2 regions of the Streptomyces sp. NPDC048295 genome follow, and region 1 is predicted to be linked to the other one. Evidence: riboswitches for the same ligand, from Rfam matches in the RefSeq annotation. Region 1 holds a riboswitch; the other holds the start of a gene.
The links. Region 1 has a riboswitch for glycine ahead of gcvT (glycine cleavage system aminomethyltransferase GcvT). Riboswitches for the same ligand answer to the same signal wherever they lie in the genome.
Positions count from the first base shown of each region.

Region 2: it holds a riboswitch for glycine, as region 1 does, so the genes downstream of both, gcvP (aminomethyl-transferring glycine dehydrogenase) here and gcvT (glycine cleavage system aminomethyltransferase GcvT) in region 1, are expected to answer to the same signal.

Region 1 is NZ_JBEZLL010000040.1:63,373-70,151, forward strand. It holds gene AB0D53_RS38045 (enhanced serine sensitivity protein SseB C-terminal domain-containing protein) at 1-36, opposite strand, end outside; gene AB0D53_RS38050 (enhanced serine sensitivity protein SseB) at 206-976, opposite strand; gene AB0D53_RS38055 (AAA family ATPase) at 1,013-1,708, opposite strand; glycine riboswitch at 1,868-1,965, shown strand; gene gcvT (glycine cleavage system aminomethyltransferase GcvT) at 2,106-3,221, shown strand; gene gcvH (glycine cleavage system protein GcvH) at 3,291-3,668, shown strand; gene glyA (serine hydroxymethyltransferase) at 3,689-4,948, shown strand; gene AB0D53_RS38075 (L-serine ammonia-lyase) at 5,110-6,492, shown strand; gene AB0D53_RS38080 (SulP family inorganic anion transporter) at 6,572-6,779, shown strand, end outside.
Region 2 is NZ_JBEZLL010000036.1:62,951-69,729, reverse strand. It holds gene AB0D53_RS36640 (MerR family transcriptional regulator) at 1-134, shown strand, start outside; gene AB0D53_RS36635 (DNA polymerase IV) at 201-1,661, shown strand; gene AB0D53_RS36630 (PRC-barrel domain-containing protein) at 1,586-1,954, opposite strand; glycine riboswitch at 2,068-2,164, shown strand; gene gcvP (aminomethyl-transferring glycine dehydrogenase) at 2,359-5,244, shown strand; gene AB0D53_RS36620 (DUF5999 family protein) at 5,332-5,538, opposite strand; gene AB0D53_RS36615 (hypothetical protein) at 5,853-6,446, opposite strand.

The DNA.
Region 1 (6,779 bases):
GACCTGCCCGGCCGCCGCGGTGCCTGACGCACTCACCTGGTCCCGCCCCTCTTCGATCCACTGTGTCGGCCGGCCGCTCCCGGGCACACGGGTGCGGCATGATGCCGAGGCACCAGCCATCAAACCAGCTTATGCGCCGGTCCTGACACCGACTTGACGCCATGGGGCGAAGCGGTGTTCCCCACCGGTGGGCGCAGCGCCGGGGCTACCGGCCCGCCCGCTGGTAGAACGGCTGGACCTTGTCCCGCATCCAGTCGCCGACCGGGTCCTGTGCCACATCGAGCAGGACGAGGTTGACCGGCCAGGGTACCTCGGCCCGTCCCAGGGCACGGCCGAGGGCGTCCATCGGGGCGTTGCGCCCCGCGCCGTCCCAGGTGGAGAACTCGACGCCGACGAAGAGGACGGGGTCGCCGCCCTCGATGCTGGCCAGCGCCCGCCGGGCGGAGAGCACGACACCGCTCTCCTCGAACTCGCCGGCCGCCGCGGCGAGGAAGTCGACGGGCTCCTCCTTCCAGTCCGGTTCGTACAGCCGGACCCTGCCGCCGCCGTCCGGGCCGTCCAGCGGGGTACGTCCGGCCCGGCAGAGTTCGGCCACGGCGGGGGGCGGCAGCGGCATCCCGACCGCGCCGCCGGGGTTCACGGCGATGCCGAGCTGCGGGGGCAGGCCGCGGGCGAAGTCACGGGCGGGCGCGACGGTGAAGGACAGCTGGGTGCCGACGCAGGCGAGGAACTGCTGCTCGGAGCTGAACACGGGGACGTACGCGGCGCCCTCGATCTCCAGCGTCGGCAGGTCCAGGTCCGCCGAGTCGGGTCCGCCGCCGTTGGGCAGGGGCACCCAGACCTGGCTGCGTCCGAGCACCTCGACGAGCCGTCCGCCCGCCTCCGGGACGCCCACCGAGGCCGTCAGTACCTCTTCGAGCTCATTGGCCGGCCATCCGCCCTGCGGATGGGACCGGACCTGTGCCGGGATGTCCACTGCTCCCCCTCGTCGCCCACGCTTTCCGGCAGAAGATTAACGCCCGGCCCCGGGCCTGCGGTCCGTGAAGGCGATCCGGCCGACCCGTCCCGCCGCCTCCCGGTCCAGGAGCACCGCCGAAGCGCAGCCGTGCGGCAGCAGGCCCGTCTCGGCCGCCCGCAGCAGCCTGCCCACGGCTCTGCGATGCCGGGCGAAGGCGTATCCCGATACGCCCCGTCCGCGCTCGCGCTGGCCTTCCCTGGCGGTCTGCGGTGTGACGTCGAGCAGGACGAGATGCAGGACCCGGCCCCGGCGCCGGGCGTCACGGGCCAGCCAGCCGCGGACCCACGCCTGCGTCCCGCAGTCGTGGACGACGACGGACTCCCCGGAGCGCAGCACCCGCCACAGCCCCCAGTAGTGGGCGGCGCGGACGAGCGGGCGGTAGAGGGCGTACGGAAGTAAGCGGGGCATGATCCGCGCCCAGCGGTCACGGGTGTCCTGGGAGTCGACGGCGTGCGCCGTCGTCACCGCCCGCCTGATGAGCGTCGACTTCCCGCTGCCGGGCAGCCCGGAGACCACCACCACGTCGCCCGGTGCGAAGCGCAGGCCGCTCGGGCTGCGCCCGGACCGCTCCCGCAGATCCCGCACCACGGGCGCGTGCACGCCGGACGCCTCCCGCGCCGGGACCCCCGGTTGTGCGGGCATCGCGCCGTGCGCGACCCCTGCCGTCGTCGCGTACCGCTGCAACGTCATCGCCCTCCCCCTGTCGGCTCACCCCACGTATGCCCCTGAAGTGTAAAGAAAAGGTAATGCGGCACAACCGTCCACGCCGTTGATTTCCCACGGGGGACCGGGGCTCCACTCCGGCGCGATGCGTGCGATGATGACCCGGCCAACTGCATAAAGGCCGCTTGAATCCGCGCGGGAGAGTTCCGGTCACTTCGTGTGCCGGGCGCCGAAGGAGCAAGTTCCTCCCTTGAATCTCTCAGGCCCCGTACCGCGTGGATGAGGCAGATCTGAAAAGCGGGCCGCTTCGCGGCTCCACCCAAGGTGCAAGCCGAACCCCTCCGGGGCTCTCGGCGAACCTCTCAGGTTCCGATGACAGATGGGGAGGGATCGTCCTCGTCGTCATGCCCCGGGAGTCATATCCATGAGCACCGCCCCACGCCTCACCGCCCTCGATGCCCTACACCGTTCGCTGGGCGCGACCATGACCGACTTCGCGGGCTGGGACATGCCCCTGCGGTACGCCAGCGAGCGCGACGAGCACAACGCGGTGCGCACCCGGGCCGGTCTCTTCGACCTGTCGCACATGGGCGAGATCACCGTCACCGGTCCCGGGGCCGCGGCCTTCCTGAACTTCGCGCTGGTCGGCAACATCGGCACGGTCGCCGTGGGCCGCGCCCGCTACACGATGATCTGCGCCGAGGACGGCGGCATCCTGGACGACCTGATCGTCTACCGGCTGGGCGAGACCGAGTACATGGTGGTCGCCAACGCCGGCAACGCCCAGATCGTGCTGGACGCGCTGACGGCGCGGGCCGAGGGCTTCGACGCCGAGGTGCGCGACGACCGCGACGCGTACGCGCTGCTCGCCGTCCAGGGCCCGGAGTCCCCCGCGATCCTGGCCGCCGTCACCGACGCCGACCTGGACGGCCTGAAGTACTACGCCGGTCTGCCCGGCACCGTCGCCGGTGTCCCCGCGCTGATCGCCCGTACCGGCTACACCGGCGAGGACGGCTTCGAGCTGTTCGTCGCCCCCGTCCACGCCGAGCAGCTCTGGAAGGCGCTGACCGAGGCGGGCGCCTCCCGCGGCCTGATCCCGTGCGGGCTCTCCTGCCGCGACACGCTGCGCCTGGAGGCGGGCATGCCGCTGTACGGGCACGAGCTGACCACGGCGCTGACCCCGTTCGACGCCGGTCTCGGCCGGGTCGTGAAGTTCGAGAAGGAGGGCGACTTCGTCGGCCGCAAGGCCCTTGAGGCCGCCGCCGGGCGCGCCGAGACCGCACCGCCGCGCAAGCTGGTCGGGCTCGTCGCCGAGGGCCGCCGGGTGCCGCGCGCCGGCTTCCCGGTCGTCGCCGCCGGCGAGGTCATCGGCGAGGTCACCTCGGGCGCCCCCTCGCCCACCCTGGGCAAGCCGATCGCCATGGCGTACGTCGACGCGGCGCACGCCACGCCCGGTACCGAGGGCGTCGGAGTGGACATCCGGGGCAGCCACGAGCCGTACGAGGTCGTGGCGCTGCCGTTCTACAAGCGCCAGAAGTGACGCAGTCGCGTCTCACACCGTAAGACCACCGTTCATCAGCACTCCCCCGCGTACAGGAGAATTCAGGTCATGAGCAACCCCCAGCAGCTGCGTTACAGCAAGGAGCACGAGTGGCTGTCGGCCGTCGAGGACGGTGTGGCCACGATCGGTATCACCGAGTACGCGGCCAACGCCCTCGGCGACGTCGTCTACGCCCAGCTCCCCGAGGTCGGTGACACGGTGACCGCGGGCGAGACCTGTGGCGAGCTGGAGTCGACCAAGTCGGTGAGCGACCTGTACTCCCCGGTGACCGGCGAGATCACCGAGGCGAACCAGGACGTCGTGGACGACCCGTCGCTGGTGAACTCCGCTCCCTTCGAAGGCGGCTGGCTGTTCAAGGTACGCGTCGCGGAGGAGCCGGTGGACCTGCTCTCCGCCGACGAGTACACCGAGTTCTCCGGCAACTAAAGACCCCAAGGGACCACCTGATGTCGCTTCTCAACTCCTCCCTCCATGAGCTGGACCCGGACGTCGCCGCCGCTGTCGACGCCGAGCTCCACCGCCAGCAGTCCACCCTCGAAATGATCGCCTCGGAGAACTTCGCTCCGGTCGCGGTCATGGAGGCCCAGGGCTCCGTCCTGACCAACAAGTACGCCGAGGGCTACCCCGGCCGCCGCTACTACGGCGGCTGCGAGCACGTCGACGTCGTCGAGCAGATCGCCATCGACCGCATCAAGGCGCTGTTCGGCGCCGAGGCCGCGAACGTCCAGCCGCACTCCGGTGCGCAGGCCAACGCCGCCGCGATGTTCGCGCTGCTCAAGCCGGGCGACACGATCATGGGCCTGAACCTGGCCCACGGCGGTCACCTGACCCACGGCATGAAGATCAACTTCTCCGGCAAGCTCTACAACGTGGTCCCGTACCACGTCGACGAGACCGGCGTCGTGGACATGGCCGAGGTCGAGCGTCTGGCCAAGGAGTCCAAGCCGAAGCTGATCGTCGCCGGCTGGTCCGCGTACCCGCGTCAGCTGGACTTCGCCGCCTTCCGCCGCATCGCGGACGAGGTCGGCGCGTACCTGATGGTCGACATGGCGCACTTCGCGGGCCTGGTGGCCGCGGGCCTGCACCCCAACCCGGTGCCGCACGCCCATGTCGTCACGACCACCACGCACAAGACCCTCGGCGGTCCGCGCGGTGGCGTCATCCTGTCGACGCAGGAGCTCGCCAAGAAGATCAACTCCGCGGTCTTCCCGGGCCAGCAGGGCGGCCCGCTGGAGCACGTGATCGCGGCCAAGGCGGTCTCGTTCAAGGTCGCGGCGACCGAGGAGTTCAAGGAGCGCCAGCAGCGCACCCTGGACGGCGCCCGCATCCTCGCCGAGCGCCTGGTCCAGCCGGACGTCACCGAGGTCGGTGTCTCCGTGCTGTCCGGCGGTACGGACGTCCACCTGGTCCTCGTCGACCTGCGCAACTCCGAGCTGGACGGCCAGCAGGCCGAGGACCGGCTGCACGAGCTGGGCATCACGGTCAACCGGAACGCCATCCCGAACGACCCGCGTCCGCCGATGGTCACCTCCGGTCTGCGCATCGGTACGCCCGCCCTGGCGACCCGCGGTTTCCGGACCGAGGACTTCACCGAGGTCGCGGAGATCATCGCCGCCGCGCTCAAGCCGTCCTACGACGCGGACGCCCTGAAGGCCCGCGTCGTCGCGCTGGCCGAGAAGTTCCCGCTGTACCCCGGCCTGAAGTAGTCCGGACAGATTCCGGCAACACGTTGGGGCGGGGCACCGCGCACACTGAACAGTGAGCGCGGTGCCCCGTCCCATGCCCCGCGCTCTTCGGGCCTCCCGGCCCGGCCCGTACCGCACCACCCGGCAGACGACGATGTCTACCAACCCTTGAGGAGTCACCCGTGGCCATCTCGGTCTTCGACCTGTTCTCGATCGGCATCGGCCCGTCCAGCTCCCATACGGTCGGCCCGATGCGCGCCGCCCGTATGTTCGCGCGCCGGCTGAAGAACGAGGGCCTGATCGCCCACACCGCCTCGATACGCGCCGAGCTGTACGGCTCGCTCGGTGCGACCGGCCACGGCCACGGCACCCCCAAGGCCGTCCTGCTCGGCCTGGAGGGCGAGTCGCCGCGCACCGTCGACGTGGAGTCCGCCGACGAGCGGGTGGAACAGATCCGCGCCACGGGCCGGATCAACCTCCTCGGCATGCACGAGATCGACTTCGACGCCGACGAGCAGCTGATCCTGCACCGGCGCAAAACTCTCCCGTACCACGCGAACGGCATGACGGTCTTCGCCTTCGACCGCGAGGGCGCCCTGCTCCTGGAGAAGACCTACTACTCGGTCGGCGGCGGCTTCGTCGTCGACGAGGACGCGGTGGGCGAGGACCGGATCGTGCTCGACGACACCGTGCTGAAGCACCCCTTCCGCACCGGCGACGAGCTGCTGCGGCTCTCCCGGGACACCGGCCTGTCCATCTCCTCGCTGATGCTGGAGAACGAGCGGGCCTGGCGCACCGAGGACGAGATCCGCTCGGGCCTGCTGGACATCTGGCGGGTCATGCAGGCCTGCGTCTCGCGCGGCATGTCCCGCGAGGGCATCCTGCCCGGCGGCCTCAAGGTCCGCCGCCGCGCCGCGACCACCGCCCGCCAGCTGCGCGCCGAGGGCGACCCGCAGGCCCACGCGATGGAGTGGATCACCCTCTACGCGATGGCGGTCAACGAGGAGAACGCGGCGGGCGGCCGGGTCGTCACCGCGCCCACCAACGGCGCCGCGGGCATCATCCCGGCGGTGCTGCACTACTACATGAACTTCGCGGCCGGCGGGGCCACCGAGGAGGAGAAGGAGGACGGCGTCGTCCGCTTCCTCCTCGCGGCCGGGGCCATCGGCATGCTCTTCAAGGAGAACGCCTCCATCTCCGGCGCCGAGGTCGGCTGCCAGGGCGAGGTCGGCTCCGCCTGCTCCATGGCCGCGGGCGCCCTCGCCGAGGTCCTCGGCGGCACCCCCGAGCAGGTCGAGAACGCCGCCGAGATCGGCATGGAGCACAACCTGGGCCTGACCTGCGACCCCGTCGGCGGTCTCGTCCAGATCCCGTGCATCGAGCGCAACGGCATGGCCGCGGTCAAGGCCGTCACGGCGGCGAAGATGGCGCTGCGCGGCGACGGCAGCCACAAGGTCTCCCTCGACAAGGTCATCAAGACCATGAAGGAGACGGGCGCGGACATGAGCGTGAAGTACAAGGAGACCGCGCGGGGCGGGCTCGCGGTGAACATCATCGAGTGCTGAGCGAGCAGGCACCGAGGGAGCGCCCCGGGCCGCCCCCGTCCCACCGCACGTTCCCTCCCGCACGACAGGTTTCCCGTTCTTGTCCCCCTCCGTACTCTCCCCGGCCGCGCGGCCGCGCGGGTTCCGTCCCTCCTGGCTGTCCCCGAAGGTGTTCCGCACCGAGGCGCTGGCCGGTCTCGTGGTCGGGCTGGCACTGATCCCGGAGGCGATCTCGTTCTCGGTCATCGTCGGAGTCGATCCGGCGATCGGCCTGTTCACCTCGTTCACCATGGCGGTGGTCATCTCCG
Region 2 (6,779 bases), on a different contig from region 1:
CGGTGGGCGTGGTGTGGCAGGACGTCGACGTCGCCCTCTCGCAGCTGCACGGCGAGCGGGTGGACACCGGCGAGACCCTCATCGGGAACAACCCCACCGATGAGCTCGCGCGGCGGCGCAACCGCGCGGGCTGACCCCGGTCCGCCGCACGGGCCCCGGGGCGCGGTGATTGTCAGTGCCGTAGGGCAGCATCGATTGATGTGAGAGCCGCGCCCACCATCCTGCATCTGGACATGGATGCCTTCTACGCCTCTGCGGAGCAGGCGGCGAAGCCGAGCCTGCGCGGCAAGCCGGTCGTGGTGGGCGGGCTGGGGCCGCGCGGAGTCGTCGCCACCGCGTCGTACGAGGCGCGACGCTTCGGGGTGCATTCGGCGATGCCCATGGCGCAGGCCCGGCGGCTCGCACCCAACGCGGCGTATCTGGTGCCCCGCTTCCAGCTCTACCGATCGGTGAGCGACCAGGTGATGGCGCTCCTGGGGCGGCTCTCCCCGCTGGTGGAGCCGCTCAGCCTGGACGAGGCCTTCGTCGACCTGGAGGCCGGTGGGACGGCCGATGACGCGGCTTCGGCACTGGAGATCGGTGAGCAGCTGCGTACGGCCATCCGAGCGGTCACCGGGCTCACCGGCTCGGTCGGACTCGCCGGTTCCAAGATGCTGGCCAAGATCGCTTCGGAGGAGGCGAAGCCGAACGGTCTGCTGCTCATCGAGCCGGGTACGGAACGGGCCCTGCTCGCGCCCATGCCGGTGCGGATCCTGCCCGGTGTCGGGCCGGCGACGGCGGACCATCTGCGCCGTGCCGGGATGACCACGGTCGACGACTTGGTCGAGGCGGGTGAGGACGAGCTCGTACGCCTGCTGGGGAAGGCGCACGGCAGCTCGCTCCACCGGATGGCGTTCGGGTACGACGACCGGCCGGTGGTCGCGGAGCGGGACGCGAAGTCGGTGTCGGTCGAGGACACCTTCGACGCCGATCTGCACGACCGGGTGCGGATCCGGACGGAGGTCGAGCGACTGGCCGACCGGTGCGTCCAGCGGCTGCGGGGCGCGGGGCGGTCCGGTCGGACGGTGGTGCTGAAGGTGCGCCGGTACGACTTCTCGACGCTCACGAGGTCCGAGACGCTCCGTGGACCCACGGACGACCACACGGTGGTCCGTGAGGCCGCCGCACGCCTCCTGGAGGCCGTGGACACCACCGGAGGCGTCCGGCTCCTGGGAGTGGGTGTGACGGGGCTCGCCGACTACACGCAGGAGGATCTTTTCGCCCAGGCCGCCGGTGAGCAGGCCGCGACCGAGGAAGCGGCCGAAGCCGCGGCACCGGCCGGGGACGACACGGCCGGGCCACCGGACGATTCCGGAGCGGAGGACCGGGAGACCCCCGGACAGCGTGCTGACCGGCGCTGGCCCGCCGGGCACGACGTACGCCATGACACATACGGCCATGGCTGGGTGCAGGGCAGCGGCGTCGGCCGGGTGACGGTGCGGTTCGAGGAGCCCGAGTCGGCGCCCGGACGGGTGCGTACGTTCCGGATCGACGACCCGGAGCTCCGGACCGCCGACCCGCTGCCCCTGGTGCAGGACCCGGTGGACTACTCGTCCTGGCCGGCCAGTCTGCCGAAGTCCCTGTCCGGGCCGGCCGGCCCGGACAGGGAGTCCAGACCGTAGTGCCGGTAGAGCTGGAGCTCTTGTTCCGGTGAGAGATGGCGGCCGACGCCGAAATCGGGCGCGTCCCTGATCAGCGCGCGGTCGAAGGGGATGCGGAGCGAATCCTCCACGAATTCGCTGGGTTCCAGCGGGACGAACGCGTCCCGGCTGAAGAGTCCGGTACGTACGGCAGCCCACTCGGGCACTCCGGTCGCGTCGTCGAGATACACCTCGTCCACGGTCCCGATCTTGGTGCCCTTGCGGTCGAACGCCTTGCGGCCGATCAGGCTGCGCGGATCGATGTCGGTCTGCACGGTCCCTCCCACTGGTCGCGGCTACTCCACAAGCACTACAAAAGGGCAGATCGGAGTGGTTGGCCACTCGAGAAATCAGCCATGACCCCCGCTGGTAGGCTGGTGATGGCCGCTGACCCCGTGCGGGAGAGTCCTCCGGAGCTGATCCGAAGGCGCCGAAGGAGCAAATCCTCCCCGGAATCTCTCAGGCCCCCGTACCGCACGGACGAGGTCACTCTGGAAAGCAGGGCGGGTCACGTGCGGCCGAGTGCCGGTGCGAGTCCCTTCCTCACCGACGGTGAAAGCCGGTACGCCGCAGGGCGCGCCGGTGAAGCTCTCAGGTCGAGATGACAGAGGGGGAGGCCGTTCGGGCACCCGCGCCGTGGTGCCCCTCGCAGGTCGTGACAGACCAGGAGGCCTCCACCATGACCCCCCGTCGCACCCCGCTCTCCCAGCTGGAGCAGGGCATTCCGTTCGAGCAGCGCCATATCGGCCCCGATGCCGAGGCGCAGTCGAAGATGCTCGCCCAGCTCGGTTACGGCTCGCTGGACGAGCTGACCGCGGCCGCGGTGCCCGATGTCATCAAGAGCACGGAGGCACTCGGACTGCCGGCCGCCCGTACCGAGGCCGAGGTGCTGGCCGAGCTGCGCGCGCTCGCGGACCGCAACCAGGTGCTGGCCCCGATGATCGGGCTCGGCTACTACGGCGCCTTCACCCCGCCGGTGATCCTTCGCAACGTCATGGAGAACCCCGCCTGGTACACGGCCTACACGCCGTACCAGCCGGAGATCTCGCAGGGCCGACTGGAGGCGCTGCTCAACTTCCAGACGATGGTCGCCGAGCTGACCGGGCTGCCCACCTCCGGCGCCTCCCTGCTGGACGAGGGCACCGCGGCCGCCGAGGCCATGGCGCTCTCGCGGCGCGTCGGCAAGGTGAAGGGCGGCGTCTTCCTGATCGATGCCGACGCCCTGCCGCAGACGATCGCGGTCATCGAGACCCGCGCCGAGCCGACCGGTGTCGAGGTCGTCGTCGCCGACCTGTCCGACGGCATCCCGGCGGAGATCGCCGAGCGTGGTGTCTTCGGCGTCCTGGTGCAGTACCCGGGTGCGTCCGGGGAAGTGCGGAACATCGCGCCCGTCATCGAGCAGGCCCATGAGCTGGGCGCGATCGTCACGGTCGCCGCGGACCTGCTGGCCCTGACCCTGCTCGCCTCGCCCGGTGACCTGGGCGCGGACATCGCGGTCGGCACCACCCAGCGCTTCGGTGTGCCGATGGGCTTCGGCGGACCGCACGCCGGGTTCATGGCCGTACGCGAGAAGTTCGCCCGCAGCCTTCCGGGCCGCCTCGTCGGTGTCTCCGTCGACGCGGACGGCAACAAGGCCTACCGGCTGGCCCTGCAGACCCGCGAGCAGCACATCCGCCGCGAGAAGGCCACCAGCAACATCTGCACCGCCCAGGTGCTGCTCGCGGTCATGGCCGGCATGTACGCGGTCTACCACGGCCCGGACGGGCTGCGGACGATCGCCGGGCGCACCCACCGCTACGCGACGATCCTGGCCGAGGGCCTGCGCGCCTCCGGCATCGACGTCGTGACCGGCGCCCACTTCGACACCCTCACCGTGCGCGTCCCGGGCAAGGCCGCCGGCGTCGTCGCCGACGCCCGCGAGCGCGGGGTCAACCTGCGGCTCGTCGACGCCGACCTGATCTCCATCGCCTGCGACGAGACCACCACGCGTACGCAGATCGCCGCCGTCTGGGCCGCCTTCGGCGCCGACGGGGACATCGAGGGGCTGGACGCCACCGTCGCCGAGGCGCTGCCCGAGGGCCTGCTGCGCTCCGACGAGATCCTCACCCACCCGGTCTTCCACCAGCACCGCTCCGAGACCGCGATGCTGCGCTACCTGCGCAGGCTCGCCGACCGGGACTACGCACTGGACCGCGGCATGATCCCGCTCGGCTCCTGCACCATGAAGCTGAACGCGACCACCGAGATGGAGTCGATCACCTGGCCCGAGTTCGGCGCGCTGCACCCCTTCGCCCCGGCCGAGCAGGCGGAGGGCTTCCTCACTCTCATCCGCGAGCTGGAGGAGCGCCTCGCCGAGATCACCGGGTACGACGCGGTCTCCATCCAGCCGAACGCGGGCTCGCAGGGCGAGTTCGCGGGCCTGCTGGCCGTACGGGCGTACCACCGGGCCAACGGTGACGAGCAGCGCACCATCTGCCTCATCCCGTCCTCCGCGCACGGCACCAACGCGGCCAGCGCCGTGATGGCGGGCATGAAGGTCGTCGTGGTCAAGACCGCCGACGACGGCGAGGTCGACATAGAGGACCTCCGCGCCAAGATCGAGAAGCACCGCGACGAGCTCGCCGTGCTCATGATCACGTACCCTTCGACGCACGGAGTGTTCGAGGAGCACGTCGCCGACATCTGTGCCGAGGTGCACGACGCCGGCGGTCAGGTGTACGTCGACGGTGCCAACCTCAACGCGCTGGTGGGCCTCGCCAGGCCGGGCCGGTTCGGCGGCGACGTCTCGCACCTGAACCTGCACAAGACCTTCTGCATCCCGCACGGCGGCGGCGGCCCCGGCGTCGGTCCGGTCGGGGTGCGTGCGCACCTCGCGCCCTACCTGCCGAACCACCCGCTCCAGCCCTCCGCGGGCCCCGAGACCGGCGTCGGACCGATCTCGGCCGCACCGTGGGGCTCGGCCGGTATCCTTCCCATCTCCTGGGCGTACGTGCGCCTGATGGGCGGGGAGGGACTGAAGCGCGCGACGCAGGTCGCTGTCCTCGCGGCGAACTACATCGCCAAGCGTCTGGAACCGCACTACCCGATCCTGTACAACGGCCCGGCCGGTCTGGTCGCGCACGAGTGCATCGTGGACCTGCGGCCCATCTCCAAGGCGACCGGCGTCAGCGTCGACGACATCGCCAAGCGGCTGATCGACTACGGCTTCCACTCGCCGACCATGTCGTTCCCGGTCGCCGGGACGCTGATGATCGAGCCGACCGAGAGCGAGAACCTCGCGGAGCTCGACCGGTTCTGCGACACGATGATCGCCATTCGGGGCGAGGTCGAGAAGGTGGCCTCCGGCGAGTGGAGCGCGGACGACAACCCGCTGCACAACGCTCCGCACACCGCGGCGATGCTGGGCGGGGAGTGGAAGCACGAGTACAGCCGCGAGGAGGCGGTCTTCCCGGCCGGAGTCTCGGCCGCCGACAAGTACTGGCCGCCGGTGCGCCGGATCGACGGCGCCTTCGGCGACCGCAACCTCGTCTGCTCCTGCCCGCCGCTGGACGAGTACGACAACTGAGCGATGAGCATGACCGTGTGACGCGGACATGCGTCGGGGCCGGTTCGGACAATTCTCCGGGCCGGCCCCAGCTCGTACCGGCCGCGGTCAGGCGGCCCTCATCACCCGGTCGGTCCCCAGGGGCCGGTGCGGAGCGATGATCTGACCGTCCGGGAGCAGCTCACCGGTGTCCTCGAAGAGCAGGACTCCGTTGCACAGCAGGCTCCAGCCCTGTTCCGGGTGGTGTGCCGTCAGGCGGGCGGCCTCCCGGTCGGCTGAGTCGGCGGTCGGGCATGGTGGCTGGTGCTGGCACATGGCTGGGTTCTTTCGCTGCGTTGTAGTGAATGTCCTGCGGCTGGATGAGGTGTTCATGGCCGCCCCCCGTATCGATCGGTCCGGTCCCAGTGTTGCCCCACGGGCGTCAATCCGCAGGGATTTCGCAGCAGCACTTCTCCTTACCCGGAGGACGCGTCACCCGCGCGGACGGTTCACCGTAATTGCACTGTCCCTTCGGGTGGTTCGGGGTGGTCGGTACGGGCTAGTCCGGACGGGTACGGAGTGCGCCCCCAGCACTGTGCCCCGCGACCGGGTACGGCGGCGGGGCACAGGACAGGTGCGGGGTCCGGGTCTCAGGCCGGTGATCCGAGCAGGGGGCCGGGGCCGGGGGTGATGCGCAGCGTCATCACGCGGAGCAGATCGGCGACCCGGTGCGGGCGGTGTGCCGCGATACCCGGTGGGGCGGGAGCCAGCGGAACCAGAAGGTCGGCGGGGGCCAGCGCCCCGCCGGAGGCGTCGGCCTCGATGTCGCCGTGCAGCCACAACGCCAGCATGTAGAGCTCCGGGATGGACAGCAGCCGCGGCTGGTAGGGCGCTGTCACCGTCTCGGCCTGGCGCAGGGCGAGTTCGGTCGAGGCGATGTACGGGCCCTCGAAGAAGTGCGAGAAGGCCCAGCCGTCCGGGGTGAGCATGGTGTCCGCCGCGGCGACGGCCTGTTCCGGGGTGCGGATCAGGAACCGCCACCCGGCGAGCCGGGTGGCGGGAGCGAGTCCGTTCGGACCGATCCGCTCCAGTACGTGGACGGGGAGCGGGAGTTCGGGACTCAGTGGCTCCTGGGCGGACCTGAGTGCGGGTGTGCGGGCTTCACGGACCGCGGTGGGTGAACCGAGTGCCGTGAGAACGCTGCGCAGAGCGGGCACGGGAGCCGGGGGAACATGCAGCGGCATAGTGGGTCGCCTCTCACTTCGGAGACACGGTGGTGCGTGGGCGGGTGCAGACGGCGCTGTCGGCATGCGGGGCCAGAGGAGGCCGGTGACTGGGCCGGTGCGTCAACTCTCTGCCTCGTCCGCGGAGTTTATACGACACGTGTTCACGCGGTGATTCCACTAGCCGTCGCAGGCATTGCCGACAAGGCGGTATCAAGACTTTATTATGCGGAGAATCTACTGATTCTGTGTCAGCGGCGCAGCCACCGCCAGGGATTTTTCCCCGGGCGCGGACGGCCGAAACGCGTCGACGTTTTCACCGGTGCCTGCCGGGGAAACCGCGGGCCGCGTCAT